3 regions of the Streptomyces boetiae genome follow, and region 1 is predicted to be linked to each of the others. Evidence: riboswitches for the same ligand, from Rfam matches in the RefSeq annotation. Region 1 holds a riboswitch; each other region holds the start of a gene.
The links. Region 1 has a riboswitch for cobalamin ahead of RM780_RS18025 (ABC transporter substrate-binding protein). Riboswitches for the same ligand answer to the same signal wherever they lie in the genome.
Positions count from the first base shown of each region.

Region 1 (4,667 bases):
GCCGCCCGGCTGGCGGTCCCGCCGCACTACTCCGGCCCCGGAGCCTTCCCCGAGGAATTGCTGCGGGTGGCCGCCGAGCACACGCTGGAGGGCCTGGTCGCCAAGCGCCTGGGCTCCCCCTACCACCCGGGCCGCCGCTCCCCGCTGTGGGTGAAGAAGCCGCTGGTGTCCACCCAGGAGGCGGTCATCGGCGGCTGGCAGCCGGGCGCGGGGCGGCGCGCGGGCCGGGTCGGCTCCCTGCTGCTGGGCGCGCACGACGCGGAGGGCACCCTGCGCTTCATCGGCCACGTCGGCAGCGGCCTGGGCGCGGCGACGCTCGCCGACCTCGCCGCGCGGCTGGCCCCGCTGGCGCGCGCCACCAGCCCGTTCGGCGAGCCGGTCCCGCGCGAACACGCCCGCACCGCCCGGTGGGTGGAGCCGCGGCTGGTGGCCGACGTGGCCTTCCGCCGCTGGACGGGCGACAGGCGGCTGCGCCAGCCCTCCTGGCGCGGGCTGCGCCTGGACCGGGACCCGGAGTCGGTGGCTTTGCCGCCGCCGTAGGCTGCGGGCATGGACGCGAGGGCACTGGCCGCCGAGGCCGCCGCGCTGGCCGCGCGGCGAGGGGCGCGGGCCGTGCTCGGCCTGGCCGGGCCGCCGGGCGCGGGGAAGTCCACGCTGGCCCGCGCGCTGGTGGACGCGCTCCGCTCGCGCGCGATCTACGTGCCGGCGGCGTACGTGCCGCTGGACGGGTTCCACCTCTCCAACGCCCAGCTCGACCGGCTCGGGCTGCGCTCCCGCAAGGGCGCGGAGCAGACCTTCGACGTGTGGGGCTACGTGGCCCTGCTGCACCGGCTGCTCGACCCGGCGCAGGCCGGACACGACATCTACGTCCCGGACTTCGACCGCACGCTGGACGAGCCGGTGGCCGCGCGGCACCGGGTGCGCCCGGAGGCGCGGCTGATCGTCACCGAGGGGAACTACCTGGCCTGCGACCTGCCCGGCTGGCGCGAGGCGCGGGCGTGCATGGCCGAGGTCTGGTACGTGGACGCGCCCCCCGCGCTGCGGGACGCGCGGCTGTTCGCCCGGCACACCGCGCACGGCGACCGGCCCGCGGCGGCCCGGGCCCGGGTGGACGGCAACGACCGGCCCAACGCCGCGATGGTGGAACGCTCCCGCGCGCGCTGCGACCGCGTGCTCTCCGGCCCGGGGGCGGGCGGAGGGAGCACGGCCGCGCCCGGGCGCCCGACCGGCCCCGGGGGCCCCGGTACCGAGGGCGGCCGGGGCGGGGCGTAGGCTGCGGGCGTCAACAGGGCGACGGGAGACAGGAAGCCGGTGCGAATCCGGCACGGTCCCGCCACTGTGACCGGGGAGCCGACCCCACCGCGGACCACTGCGGGCGCACGCGCCCGCGGGAAGGTCGGGGAAGGCGCCGATCCGGGAGTCAGGAGACTGACCCGTCGCCACCGTCCGAGGGGCGTGGACCCCCCAGGAGGTCTCCCATGCACGTCCGCTTCCCCGCGCGCCCCAGACGGCGCGCCCCCCGCTTTCTGAACGGCGCGCTGCCCCGCGCCCTGGCGGCGGCGCTGCTCGCCGCGGTTCTGGCCCTCCTCGCCGCCTGCGGCTCCGGCGGCCGGGACGGCGGCGACCCCGGCCGTTCCGGCGGGCCGGCCGCGGCCGGCTTCCCCGTCACCGTCGAGAACTGCGGGGTGAGCACCACCTACGAGGCCCCGCCGGAGCGGGTGGTGACGATCCATCAGCACCCTGCCGAGCTGATGCTGGCCCTGGGTCTCCAGGACGCGATGGCCGGCACCGCCTACCCCGACTCCGCCGTGCTGCCCGAGTACCGCGAGGCGTACGAGGCGATACCCGAACTCGCCGCCGAAGAGCCCTCGTTCGAGCAGGTGCTGGAGGCGGAGCCCGACCTGGTCTACGGCGGCTACGGCAGCGCCTTCGCGGAGCGGGAGGGCCGTTCCCGCCAGGCCTTCGAGGACGCCGGGATCGCCACCCACCTCAACCGCGAGTACTGCGAGGACGGGCCCGTCACGCTGGAGGACGCCTACGAGGAAATCCGCACCGTAGGGCGGATCTTCGGCGTCCCCGACCGCGCCGAGGAGCTGGTCGCGGAGCTGGCCGGGCGCGCCGACGCGGCTGCCGAGGCGGTGCGAGGCGCCGATCCGGTAAGGGTGTTCGTGTACGACAGCGGCGAGTCCGCGCCGTTCACCGCGGGCGGCCTCGGCCTCGGTCAGGACCTGATCCGGCGGGCCGGCGGCGAGAACGTCTTCGGCGACCTCGACGCGGTCTTCGCCGACGGCTCCTGGGAGCAGGTCGTGGAGCGCCGCCCCGACGTCATCGTCATCTACGACTACGGCGACGAGGACGGCGGCAACGTCGCGCGCAAGCGGGACTTCCTGCGCGCGCACCCGGCGCTGGCCGGCCTGCCGGCCGTGCGCGAGGAGCGGTTCGTGGTGCTGCCGCTGACCGCGACCCTGGTGGGCGTGCGCGCCCCGGGCGCGGTGGAGGAGCTGGCCCGCGCGCTGCACCCCGAGCGGTTCCGGTGAGGGCCGCGGCGCCGGAGCGGGAGAACGCCCGGCGCCGGCCGCCGTTCCCGCTGGTCCTGGCCGGCCTGGCGGCCGTGCTGCTGGCCTCCGTCACCGCCGGGCTGACCGCCGGCTCGGTGGCCGTTCCGCCCGGCGAGGTGTGGGGCATCCTGCTGCGCGGGGGCCTGGGCCTGCCCTGGCCCGAGGCCGGGTGGTCCCGGCCCCGGGAGACGATCGTGCTGGAGGTGCGGGCCCCGCGGGTGCTGCTGGGCGCGGTGGTGGGGGCCGGGCTCGCGGTGCTCGGTACCGCCATGCAGGCGCTGGTGCGCAACCCGCTGGCCGACCCCTACCTGCTGGGCGTCTCCTCGGGCGCCTCGCTGGGCGCGGTGGCCGTGATCGTCGGCGGCGTGACGTTCGCGGGCATGTACGCACTGCCGCTGGGGGCGTTCGCCGGGGCGCTGCTGGCGCTGGTCCTGGTCTACGGAACGGCCCGCGCCGCCGGGCGGATCACCGCGCTGCGGCTGGTCCTGGCCGGGGTCGCGGTCGCCTCGGTCCTCTCGGCGCTGACCAGCCTGCTGCTGCTCACCCAGCGCGGGAACGAGGCCCGCGAGGTGCTGGCGTGGATGCTCGGCGGCCTCGGCGGCGCCCGCTGGGACACCCTCTGGCTCCCGGCGGCGGTGCTGGGCGCGGCGCTCGCCGCCCTCGCGGCCTGCGCCCGCCCGCTGAACCTGCTGCTCGCCGGCGAGGAGGCGGCCGGGACGATGGGCCTGGACGTGGGGCGCTTCCGCACCCGCCTGTTCGTGGCCCTCTCGCTGGTGACGGGCGTGCTGGTGGCGGCGGCCGGGCCGATCGGCTTCGTGGGGCTGATGCTGCCGCACGCCGTGCGGCTGGTCGTCGGCGGCGACCACCGCCGGGTCCTTCCGGCCGCCGCGCTGGGCGGGGCGGCGTTCCTGGTGCTGGCCGACCTGGCCGCGCGCACGGTGGCCGCGCCGCAGGAGATCCCCGTCGGGGTCCTGACCTCGCTGTGCGGCGGGCCGTTCTTCCTGTGGCTGATGCGCCGCGACGGACGGAGGGCGGCGCGGTGAGCGACGCTCCCCCGCAAGCGGGAGGTGCCCCCAGCGCGGCTGCCGGGCCGCCGACATGGACGATGCCCGGGCTGTGCCGCGCGGGTGGAGCGGGAGGTGCCCCCAGGCGGAGCCCGGGGAAGAGCGGGAGGATCCGGTGAGCGGACCTTGCGCGGCCTCCGGGGCCGCGCTCTCCGCCCAGGAGGTGGCCGTGGCGGCCGGGGCCCGCCGCCTGCTGGACGGGGTGTCCCTGGATGCCGTGCCCGGCGAGGTGGTCGGCCTGGTCGGCCCCAACGGCAGCGGCAAGTCCACGCTGCTGCGCACCGTCTACCGCGCGCTGCGCCCGGAGCGCGGCCGGGTGCTGGTGAACGGCCGGGAGGTGGCCGCCACGCCGGTGCGGGAGGTGGCCCGCACGGTGGCGGCGGTGGTGCAGGAGCCCGCCGGGGACCTGGAGCTGACGGTCCGCGAGGTGGTGGCGATGGGACGGGCCCCGCACCAGCGGACATTCGGGCCCGAGACCGCCCACGACCGGCGGGTGGTGGCCGACGCCCTGGAGCGGGTCGCGGCTGCGGACCTGGCGGAACGGCCGTTCGCCTCGCTCTCCGGCGGGGAACGGCAGCGGGTGCTGATCGCCCGCGCGCTGGCCCAGGAGCCGGCCCTGCTGGTGCTGGACGAGCCGGGCAACCACCTCGACGTCCGCCACCAACTGGCGTTGCTCACCCTGCTCCGCCGCCTCCCGGCGACCTCGCTGGTCGCCCTGCACGACCTCAACCTCGCCGCCCGCTTCTGCGACCGCCTCTGCCTCCTGCGCGCCGGGAAGGTGACTGCCTCGGGACCGCCGCGCCAGGTGCTGAACGCCGCGCTGCTCTCGGAGGTCTACGGGGCGCGGGCCGAGGTCGCCGAGAACCCGGCCACGGGAGCGCCGCAGGTCACCTTCCACCTGCCGGAGGCCGACGGGGAGCACAAGGCGAGCGTTCGGGGCCGGCCGTAGGGTCTCGCGCCCGCCGGCGCGCCTCTGCCGTCCCCCTTACGGGTGAGAGAAACCGCCGGCTCGCGACGGCACTGGTGGCGACGGGTAGATCCCGTC
Region 1 is NZ_JAVREN010000027.1:3,116-7,782, forward strand. Features, by position in the region: gene ligD (non-homologous end-joining DNA ligase) at 1-540, shown strand, start outside; gene RM780_RS18020 (nucleoside/nucleotide kinase family protein) at 550-1,272, shown strand; cobalamin riboswitch at 1,302-1,431, shown strand; gene RM780_RS18025 (ABC transporter substrate-binding protein) at 1,479-2,537, shown strand; gene RM780_RS18030 (FecCD family ABC transporter permease) at 2,534-3,601, shown strand; gene RM780_RS18035 (ABC transporter ATP-binding protein) at 3,738-4,571, shown strand.

Region 2 (4,667 bases), on a different contig from region 1:
CCCAGCAGCCGCACCACCACCAGGCCCGCGCCCCGAAGCAGCGCGGGCAGGTCGGCGGCCGGGTCGGTGCGGGAGGGGTTGGCGATGCGGTAGTCGGCGCCCAGCGCACGGGCGGCGCGGGCGGCCAGCAGGTCGGTGTCGGCGGTGGACAGCAGGACAACGGCCGGCCCGGCGTCCGGGGCGGGCGTGCCGGCGTCGGTCGTGGCGGTGGTCATGGCGCTCCCGGCGGGATGAAGGGGAGGCCGTCGGGGACGCCCTCCTCGATGAGCCGCAGCAGGGCGGCGGTGTCGGCGTGTTCCTCGATCAGGTCGCCCAGGCGCTCCAACTGCTCCTCGCGCAGCGCGCCGAAGCGGGTGTCGGGGGCGGGGACGAAGGCGCGCGAGGCGTCGGCGGCGATCCTGCGCAGGAACGCCCGGCGGAAGCCGTCCGACTCCAGCGAGCCGTGCCAGTGGGTGCCCCAGACGGAGCCGGAGCGGCAGCCGTCGAGGAACGGCTCGTCCCCGCCGGTGAGTTCGGCCACCCCGTGGTGGATCTCGTAGCCGGAGACGGGCTCGCCCAGAGCGTGGCCCCCGGGTCTGGCCAGGGTCTTGGCCCGGGCGAAGCGCACCCGCACCGGCAGCAGGCCCAGGCCCGGGACGGTCCCGGCCTTGGACTCGACCTCGTCCTCGATGCGTTCGCCCAGGATCTGGAAGCCGCCGCAGATGCCCAGCACCGGGCGGCCCTCGGCGGCGCGGCGGGCCAGCGCGGCGTCCAGGCCGCGCTCCCGCAGCCAGGCCAGGGCGTGGACGGTGCCGCGGGTGCCGGGCAGGATCACCAGGTCCGCGTCGGCCAGTTCCTCGGGCCGGTCGCTGAAGCGCACGGCCACGCCCGGCTCCGCGGCCAGGGCGTCCACGTCCGTGAAGTTGGACATCAGCGGCAGCGGCACCACGGCCACCCGCAGCACGTCCGGGCCGTGCGGCGGGGCGGCGCTCGCCTCGCGGACGGTGCCGCGCAGCGACATCCGCAGGCCGTCCTCCTCGTCGATGCCCAGGCCGTGCCGGAAGGGCAGCACGCCCAGCACCGGGCGGCCGGTCAGAGAGCGCAGCATGTCGAGTCCCGGGTCCAGCAGGGTCGCGTCCCCGCGGAACTTGTTCACCAGGTAGCCCGCGATCAGCCGCTGGTCCCCGGCGGAGAGAAGGGCGGTCGTTCCGAAGAAGGAGGCGAAGACCCCGCCGCGGTCGATGTCGCCGACGACCACGACGGGCAGGCCGGCGGCGCGGGCCAGGCCCATGTTGACGATGTCGCCGCGGCGGAGGTTGATCTCGGCGGGGCTTCCGGCGCCCTCGCAGATCACCGCGTCGTGCGTGGCGCGAAGCTGCTCCAGGCAGTCGGTGACGGTGGCCAGCAGCCGGCCGCGGCGTTCCTCGTGGTACCCGCGGGCGGACAGCTCCCCGGCGGGGCGGCCCAGCAGCACGACCTGGCTGGTGCGGTCGCCGCCGGGCTTGAGCAGCACCGGGTTCATCAGCGCGCTGGGCTCGGCGCGGGCGGCGGCGGCCTGCATCGCCTGGGCGCGGCCGATCTCGGCGCCCTCGCGGGTGACGAAGGAGTTGAGCGACATGTTCTGCGCCTTGAAGGGCGCCACCTTCCAGCCCTGGCGGGCCAGCCAGCGGCAGATACCGGCGGTCACCACGCTCTTGCCGGCGTCGGAGGTGGTCCCGGCCACCAGCAGCGCGCCTCCGCCCCGGCCGTTCACGCGCGCCTCCCGGCGTACGCCGCGGCGGCGGCCAGCGCCAGGGCCAGGGCGCCGACCCGGCGGGAGAGCCGCACCGCGCGGTCGATGTCGGCCCAGTCCGCGGCACGGCCGGGGGAGTTGAGGACCGGGCGGTGCTCGACCCGGCCGCCGTAGGAGAGGGTGCCGCCCAGGCGCAGCCCGAGGGCCCCGGCGAACGCGGCCTCCACGGGGCCCGCGTTGGGGCTGGGGTGGCGGCGGGCGTCCTCGCGCCAGGCGCGGGCGGCGCCGCGCGGGTCGCCGCCCGCGGCGGTGGCCAGGGCGGCGGTCAGGCGGGCGCCGGGCCAGCCGGCCAGGTCGTCCAGGCGGGCCGCTGCCCAGCCGAACCGCAGGTAGCGCGGGGAGCGGTGACCGACCATCGCGTCCAGGGTGTTGACGGCGCGGAAGGCCGCCAGGCCGGACGGCCCGGCCGCGGCGCCCCAGACCAGGGCGCCGACCACGGCGTCGGAGGTGTTCTCGGCCACCGACTCCACGACGGCGCGCGCCAGCCCGGGGCCGTCCAGGGCCTGGGGGTCCCGGCCGCACAGGCGGGGGAGCAGGGCGCGGGCGCGGTCCAGGTCTCCGGCGGCGAGGGCGTCGCGCACGGCCCGCGCCTCGCGGGCCAGGCCGGTGCCGCCGAGCGCGGCCCAGGCCAGGGCGGCGGTGACGGCGGCGCGGCCCGCGGCGGAACGGCCGGGGCGGGTGCGGGCGGCGAGCAGCGCGGGGGCGGCGGCCCCGGCCGCGCACAGCGCGGCGTGCAGGGCGCCGGCGGCGCGGTGGTCGCGCCACAGGCGGCGCTCCAGCGCGGCGGCGGCGCGGCCGAACGCGGCCACGGGGTGGCCGCGTCGGGGGTCGCCGGCCAGCACGTCGCCGAGGTAACCCAGGAGCAGACCGGCGGCGGTGGCCGCGGCGAGGCGGGGGGAGGAGGCGCGCATCGGGTCGTCAGCGGCCCGTGGCGGAACCTCGCGGGGACAGGGCTGTGGGCAGGGGGCCGCTGCGGGGGCCGGGCATGGCGTATGTCCTCACTCAGGGTCCGCGCCCTGCGTTCGACGTGACCGGCGGTGAGAGTCTCCTGGCTCCCGGATCGGCGCTTCCCCCGGCCTTCCAGCCCCTCGCGGGGCCGTGACGCACGGTGGGGGAGCACTCCCCGGTGACAGTGGCGGGACCGCGCCGGATTCGCACCGGCTTCCTCTCCTGCCGCCGTTTGGCAGCGTTGAGTCCACCATGCCCCGGAAGCTCCGTCAACCGTGCGTTACGTGATCCGTCCCTCATGTGTCGGGGCCCGCCGCGCCGGACCGCCACGGTGGCGCGCGTCAACGCCCGAATGGCGCGCGGCCGTTTCCCGCCGGTCGCGGCGGCGGCCACCGCGAGGGCGCGCCCGTGGTGCGGCGGCAGTCGCTCCGGCGGCGCGGAACGCGGCTGCTGCCGCCACCGGGTCGCCGGACGCCCGGCCGACGGGCGCTGGCGGTTCGGCGCAAGCCGCGCCGCTGCCGCCCGGGTGCCGCGGCTTCCGGAGGCCGCCGCGGCTAGGTGGCGATGATCCAGATGCCGTAGGCCACGGCCGCGGCGCACAGCGCGAAGCAGAGGTAACCGGCCGCGCGGGTCGCGGCGTTGGTCCCGGGCGTGCCCTCCGCGGCCCGGCCGCCGCCGGCGCCGGCGCGGATGCCGAGGGAGAACAGGCCCACCACGGCCGTGGTCATCAGCACGGAGACCAGGATCACTTGGCCCAGGACGGCCCAGTCGACGTTCACGCGGTCACCTCCGCCTCGGTCCCGGCGCCGGCCGCGCGGACCGGGACGGGGGTGACGACGGGCGCGGGCGGCCCGTCACCGCGGTCGTTCACCTCGATCGTGTCATCGGTCGTGCCGTCGGTCGTGTCGTTCACATTCGAGTGGTCCACCGGACGGCGCCGGGAGCGGGCCCAGATCGCCGCGCTCGCGCCCACCAGGAGCACCGCGACCAGCGCCACGCCCAGGTCGCCGCGCTCGGCGATCAGCGCGGCCACCGCGCCGATCGCGCCCGCGGCCGGGAGGGTCAGCGCCCAGGCGGCGACCATCCGCCGCGCCGTGGACCAGCGCACCACGCCGCCCTTGCGGCCCAGGCCCGAGCCCATCACGGCGCCCGAGCAGACCTGGGTGGTGGACAGCGCGAAGCCCATGTGCGAGGAGGCCAGGATCGTGGTCGCCGCGCTCGACTGCGCCGCGAAGCCCTGCGGCGGCCGGATGTCGGTCAGGCCCGAGCCCATCGTGCGGATGATCCGCCAGCCGCCCAGATAGGTGCCCAGCGCGATCGCCACGCCGGCGGAGGCGATGACCCACATCGGCGGGTCGGAGCCGGGGGCCAGGGCGCCGCCGGTGACCAGGGCCAGGGTCATCACGCCCATCGTCTTCTGCGCGTCGTTCGTGCCGTGGGCCAGGGAGACCAGCGCCGCCGAGGCGATCTGGCCGGTGCGGTAGCCGCGGGCGGTCCCGGGCCGGTCCGCGACGTCCCGGGTGAGCCGGTAGGTCAGGCGGGTGGCCAGCACCGCCGCGACGCCCGCCACCAGGGGCGCGGCCACCGCGGGGATGACGACCTTGGTGACGACGGCGTCGCCGTTGACCGCGCCGGTGCCGACCGAGGCCAGCGTCGCGCCGATCAGGCCGCCGAACAGGGCGTGCGAGGAGCTGGAGGGCAGGCCAGCCAGCCAGGTCAGGAGGTTCCAGAGGATGGCGCCGACCAGCCCCGCGAAGATGACCTCGGGTCTGACCCCCGCCTCCTCGTCGATGATGCCGCCGGATATGGTCCGGGCGACCTCGACGGAGAGGAACGCGCCGAGCAGGTTCAGCGCCGCCGACATGGCGACCGCCGCGCGGGGCTTCATGGCCCCGGTCGAGATGGTGGTGGCCATGGCGTTGGCCGTGTCGTGAAAGCCATTGGTGAA
Region 2 is NZ_JAVREN010000007.1:192,918-197,584, forward strand. Features, by position in the region: gene cobN (cobaltochelatase subunit CobN) at 1-152, opposite strand, end outside; gene RM780_RS07415 (cobyric acid synthase) at 212-1,732, opposite strand; gene RM780_RS07420 (cobalamin biosynthesis protein) at 1,729-2,682, opposite strand; cobalamin riboswitch at 2,814-2,938, opposite strand; gene RM780_RS07425 (hypothetical protein) at 3,274-3,498, opposite strand; gene RM780_RS07430 (inorganic phosphate transporter) at 3,495-4,667, opposite strand, start outside.
Region 2: linked by a shared signal. The riboswitch ahead of RM780_RS07420 (cobalamin biosynthesis protein) and the one ahead of RM780_RS18025 (ABC transporter substrate-binding protein) in region 1 are both predicted to bind cobalamin.

Region 3 (4,667 bases), on a different contig from region 1:
GGGGCCCCGCCCGCCAGCGCCCGGATCCGCTCGCGGTAGGCCAGCGCGTAGGTCCGCACCAGCGAGCCGATCGTCTCGTCCCCGATGGCCTTGGTGTAGCCGATCAGGGCGAGGGAGGCGGCGAAGCGCTTGAGGTCCCACAGGAACGGCCCGACGTACGCCTCGTCGAAGTCGTTGACGTTGAAGATCAGGCGGCCCTTGGAGTCCATGTAGGTGCCGAAGTTCTCGGCGTGCAGGTCCCCGTGGATCCACACCCGCAGCGTGCGTCCGTCCAGGTACGGGCCGTCCGCCGGCTCGCCCCGCAGGTCGTGGTAGAAGAGGCAGGCGGTGCCCCGGTAGAACGCGAAGGCGGAGGCCGCCATCTTCCGGAACTTCACGCGGAAGGCCGCCGGGTCGGCGGCCAGCAGCTGCCCGAAGGCGGTGTCGAGGACGGCGAGTATCTCCTCGCCGCGCTGAGCGGTCGGGTCGGCCACGGCGGGCCCCTCCTGACGGTGATCCCGGGCCCCGGACCCCTTGCCGGGCACCCCCTGCGGGGGAGACTACCGCCGCCCCCGCACGCCCCGGCGCGGGGGCCCGGCCCCGCACGCCGGGGGCGGCGCCCCGGCCGGGGCGCCGCGGGTCAGCCCGCGTAGCCGTCCAGCTCCTCCGGGGTGCGCGGGCCGGGTGCGGCCGGGGACAGCAGGCCGTGCGCGCGCAGCACGTCCGTGGCGGCCAGGCCCCACGGGCGGCGCAGCCGGGCCGCCGCCACGTGCTCCGCACGCGCGAGCACGGCCGCGGCGGGCCCGGCGTGCAGCCCCTCGGGCGTCAGCAGCGCCGCGTCCTGTGCCCAGCGCAGCGCCAGGTCCACGTCGTGCGTGGCCATCACCACCGTCGTTCCGGCGGCTCGCAGCCGGGCCAGGACCTCCAGCAGGCGCTCCTGCCCGTGCGGGTCGAGCCCGGCGGTCGGCTCGTCCAGGATCAGCACCCGGGGCCGCATCGCCACCGCGCCCGCGATCGCCGCCCGCTTGCGCTGCCCGAAGGAGAGCAGGTGCGTGGGGCGGTCGCGCAGCGCCGCGATGTCGAGGGCGTCCAGCGCCTCCTCCACGCGGGCGAGGACCTCCGTCTCCTCCAGCCCGAGGTTCAGCGGGCCGAAGGAGACGTCCTGTTCCACGGAGGCCGCGAAGAGCTGGTCGTCCGGGTCCTGCACCACCAGCTGGACGGTGGTCCGCAGGCGCGTCAGCCCCTTGCGGTCGTGGGCCACCGGCTCGCCCCGCAGCCGCAGTTCGCCGGACGCGGGGCGCAGGCCGCCGCTGAGGAGGCGCAGCAGCGTCGTCTTGCCGCTGCCGTTGCGCCCCAGCAGGGCGGTGGCCCGGCCCGGGGGCAACGCCCAGCTCAGGCCGTCTAGTACGAGCGGCCCGTCGGGGTAGGCGAAGGAGGCGTGGGACAGCTCCACCACGGGCGGGCCGTCGGCGGGTGCCGCGGCGGTCGGTTCGCCGCCGGCGCGTGCGGTCATGGGCGGAGACCTCCGAGGAGCGGTTCCAGGTGCGGTTCCAGAAACAGGGTCAGCCCCGCCAGGGCGGCCAGCAGGCCGCCCGTGGCGGCCAGGAAGCGGGGCGAGAGCGGGGCCTCGGGCACCAGCACCCGCAGCCGCCCGTCGTAGCCGCGGCCGGCCAGCCCCGCCTGGAGGCGGGCCGCCCGGTCGAAGGCGCGCACGAAGGCGGCGGCCCCCAGCCCGGCCAGCGAACGCCAGGCCGCGGCCCGCCCCGCGTCCCCCAGCCGCGCGGCCTGCGCCTGGCGCACCCGCGCCAGGGAGTCCAGCAGCAGGAACGCCATCCGGTAGGTCGCCAGGGCGACGTCCGCCACGGCCGGGGGCACCCCGGCCCGGTGCAGGCGCGGCAGCACGTCCGAGACGGGCGTGGTGAACGCGAACAGCAGCAGCCCCAGCGAGGCGGCCGAAGTCCGCAGCAGCAGGTCGAGGGCCCGCCAGGGGCCGCCCTCGGCAACGGACAACCAGCCCTCGGGCCCGCCGAGTTGGAAGAGCAGCGGCAGGGCACCGGTGACGCAGAAGCCCAGGGGCACCCGCCAGGCCCGCCACAGCCGCCGCGGCGGGACCCGGGCCGGGCCCAGGAGGACGGCCAGCGCCGCGGCGGCCGTGAGCACCGCGCCGGGCCGGGCGGGCAGGGAGATCGCCAGGACCGTCAGCCCCAGGCCGAGGACGGCCTTCTCCAGGGGATGGCGGCGGCGCCAGCGACTGCTGTGCGCCGCCGCGTCGATGGGCAGCACGGAAACGGCCTACGACCCGGCCGCGCCGGCCCCGGGCCCGCCCCCTGGCCCCGCCGCGTCGGCCGCCCGCTCCTCGCCCTGCCGGCGCCCGCGCCGCAGGCCGAGGTAGTAGGCCAGCACCCCCGCCCCCAGCGCGGCCTGCGCCGCGAACAGCGCCGACTCGATCTCGCCCGAGGGCGGCTCGTACAGCGGCGTGAACCACGCCTCGTAGCCGGGGTCGTTCTCCGCGATGGCCTCCTCCGCCTGCGCGTCCGCGCCGGTGAAGGGCTCCTCCTGCCGGTCCCCGAGGCCCAGGGCCACCGGCAGGACCGCCAGCAGGAGGACGGCCGCCACCAGCAGCAGGTTGATCCGCGTCGCGCGCTTCACCGGGCCGCCGCCTCTCCGCTCCGGGAAGCCGGGGCCGGGGCGACGGCCGGCACGCCCAGGCGCGCCAGCTCGCCGGGGCTGGACTGGGCCAGCAGCCGCAGCACCAGCACGGTCAGCAGGCCCTCGCTGACGGCCAGCGGGATCTGGGTGACGGCGAAGATGCCGCCGAACTTGGCCACCGCGCCCAGGAATCCGCCGGCCGGGTCGGGAAAGGCCAGCGCGAGCTGCACCGTCGTGACGCAGTAGGTGCTCAGGTCCGCGACGAACGCCCCGGCGAAGACCGCCGCCATCAGGGGCGTTCCGGCGCGGTGCAGCAGCCGGTAGGCGGCCCAGCCGGCCCACGGGCCCGCGACGGCCAGGGAGAAGGCGTTGGCGCCCAGGGTGGTCAGCCCGCCGTGCGCGAGGAGCAAAGCCTGGAAGAGCAGGGTGATGGTGCCGAGCACGGCCATCACGGGGGGCCGGAAGAGGATGGTGCCCAGGCCGGTCCCGGTGGGGTGCGAGCAACTGCCCGTGACCGAGGGGATCTTCAGCGCGGAGAGGACGAAGGTGAAGGCGCCCGAGGCGCCGAGCAGCAGGGTGGACTCGGGGTTCTCCCTGACCTCGCGGGTCAGGACGCGGACTCCGTGGACGACGAAGGGGGCGGCGGCGGCGCTCCAGGCGACCGCGTGAACAGGGGGCAGATAGCCCTCGGCGATATGCATGCCGGGCAGACCTCTCCAACACCTCGTGGATGGACAACGCGCCCTGGCCGGTCTCCTGGCTGACGGGTGACGCCGCCCGTGCTCCGCCTTCCCAGACCGGCGGTCTCCCGCGGTGGTCCAGTGGCTTCCGTCAAGGAGTGGAGCCGGACTTCCCGATCACAGTGGCGAGGGCCGCGCCGGTCTTCCACCGGCTTCCCGAGCACCAAGGCCCTGCGGACAGTAGTGGCACCGGCCCCGCTCGGCAAGACATCCCGGTCGGCTGTTGCGCGGTCACGGGGCCCGCCGCCGCGCGGCGGGAGGACTGCGGGAGGTGCGGGAAAGGGAGAAGCGCCGGCCGTCGACGACCGGCGCTCCAGCACCGTGGAAGCGGCCCCCACGGGCCGTCGTCCGCATCCCGGCGGATGCTCGGAACCCCGTCCCGGGGAGGACCCCCGTCCCCCGAGCGACCCGCCCGCCCCGGACGGGCGGGGGCCCCGGGCCTTTCTCCCTCCCGGGGCCCGCGCGCGGGCGGGGCGGGTCTCAGGACCTGCCCGCGTGGCGGCCGGCGAGGAAGGCCGCGCCCGCGACGCCCGCCAGGCCGGCCGCCGCCCCGGCGGCCACGGCCTTGCGGTGCCGCACGAGGGTCCACCCGGCCGCGGCGGCGGAGGCGGCCCGGCCCACGGGGACGGCCACCGCCCGCCCGGCCCCCGCCAGCCCACCGGCCGCGGCCCGCCCGGCCTCCCCGGCCTTCTCCCGCGCCACGGCTCCGGCCTGCGCGGCCTTCCCCGCCGCGCTCGCGGCCGTCTCGCCGGCACGGCCCGCCGCCTTCGTGGCCGCACCGCCTGCGGCGCTCCCCCGCGTTCCGTCCCCGGCGGCCCGCACGGCCGTTGTCCCGGCCGCGTCGGCGGCCGACTTCGCCGCCCCGCGCGCGGCCTCGCCCGCCGCCGTGCCCCCGGTCCCGTCCCGGGGCTCGCCCTTCGCGTTCCCGGGGTCGCCGTCCGCCGCCGTCCTCCCCGCGGCGCCGCCCCCGGTGGCGGCCTTCCGGGCCGCCTTCTTCCCCGCCGCGGCCGTCCCCGTCGTCCTGCCGTCCGTCGTCTTCCCGGCTGCCGTCTTGGCGGCCGTCCTCTTCGCCGCCGGCCTCCCGCCGCCGGACCCGCGCGCCGCCGGCTTCGTGCCGGACGTTCTGCCGCCGCTCGTCTTCTCGCCGCGCTTGGCCACGCGTTCGGCGTCCGCCTCGGGGGTCTGCGTGTGCTTCTCGTTGTCCGTCATGACCTCCGGGTAACACCGCGCGAGCGCCGCGAAACGCCCCGCGTCCGGGCGTCGTTCACCGCGGGGCGTTGACGTCCCGGGCACGCCGGG
Region 3 is NZ_JAVREN010000003.1:113,402-118,068, forward strand. Features, by position in the region: gene RM780_RS02875 (DUF2252 domain-containing protein) at 1-473, opposite strand, end outside; gene RM780_RS02880 (energy-coupling factor ABC transporter ATP-binding protein) at 620-1,492, opposite strand; gene cbiQ (cobalt ECF transporter T component CbiQ) at 1,489-2,262, opposite strand; gene RM780_RS02890 (energy-coupling factor ABC transporter substrate-binding protein) at 2,272-2,628, opposite strand; gene RM780_RS02895 (energy-coupling factor ABC transporter permease) at 2,625-3,329, opposite strand; cobalamin riboswitch at 3,358-3,551, opposite strand; gene RM780_RS02900 (hypothetical protein) at 3,849-4,577, opposite strand.
Region 3: linked by a shared signal. The riboswitch ahead of RM780_RS02895 (energy-coupling factor ABC transporter permease) and the one ahead of RM780_RS18025 (ABC transporter substrate-binding protein) in region 1 are both predicted to bind cobalamin.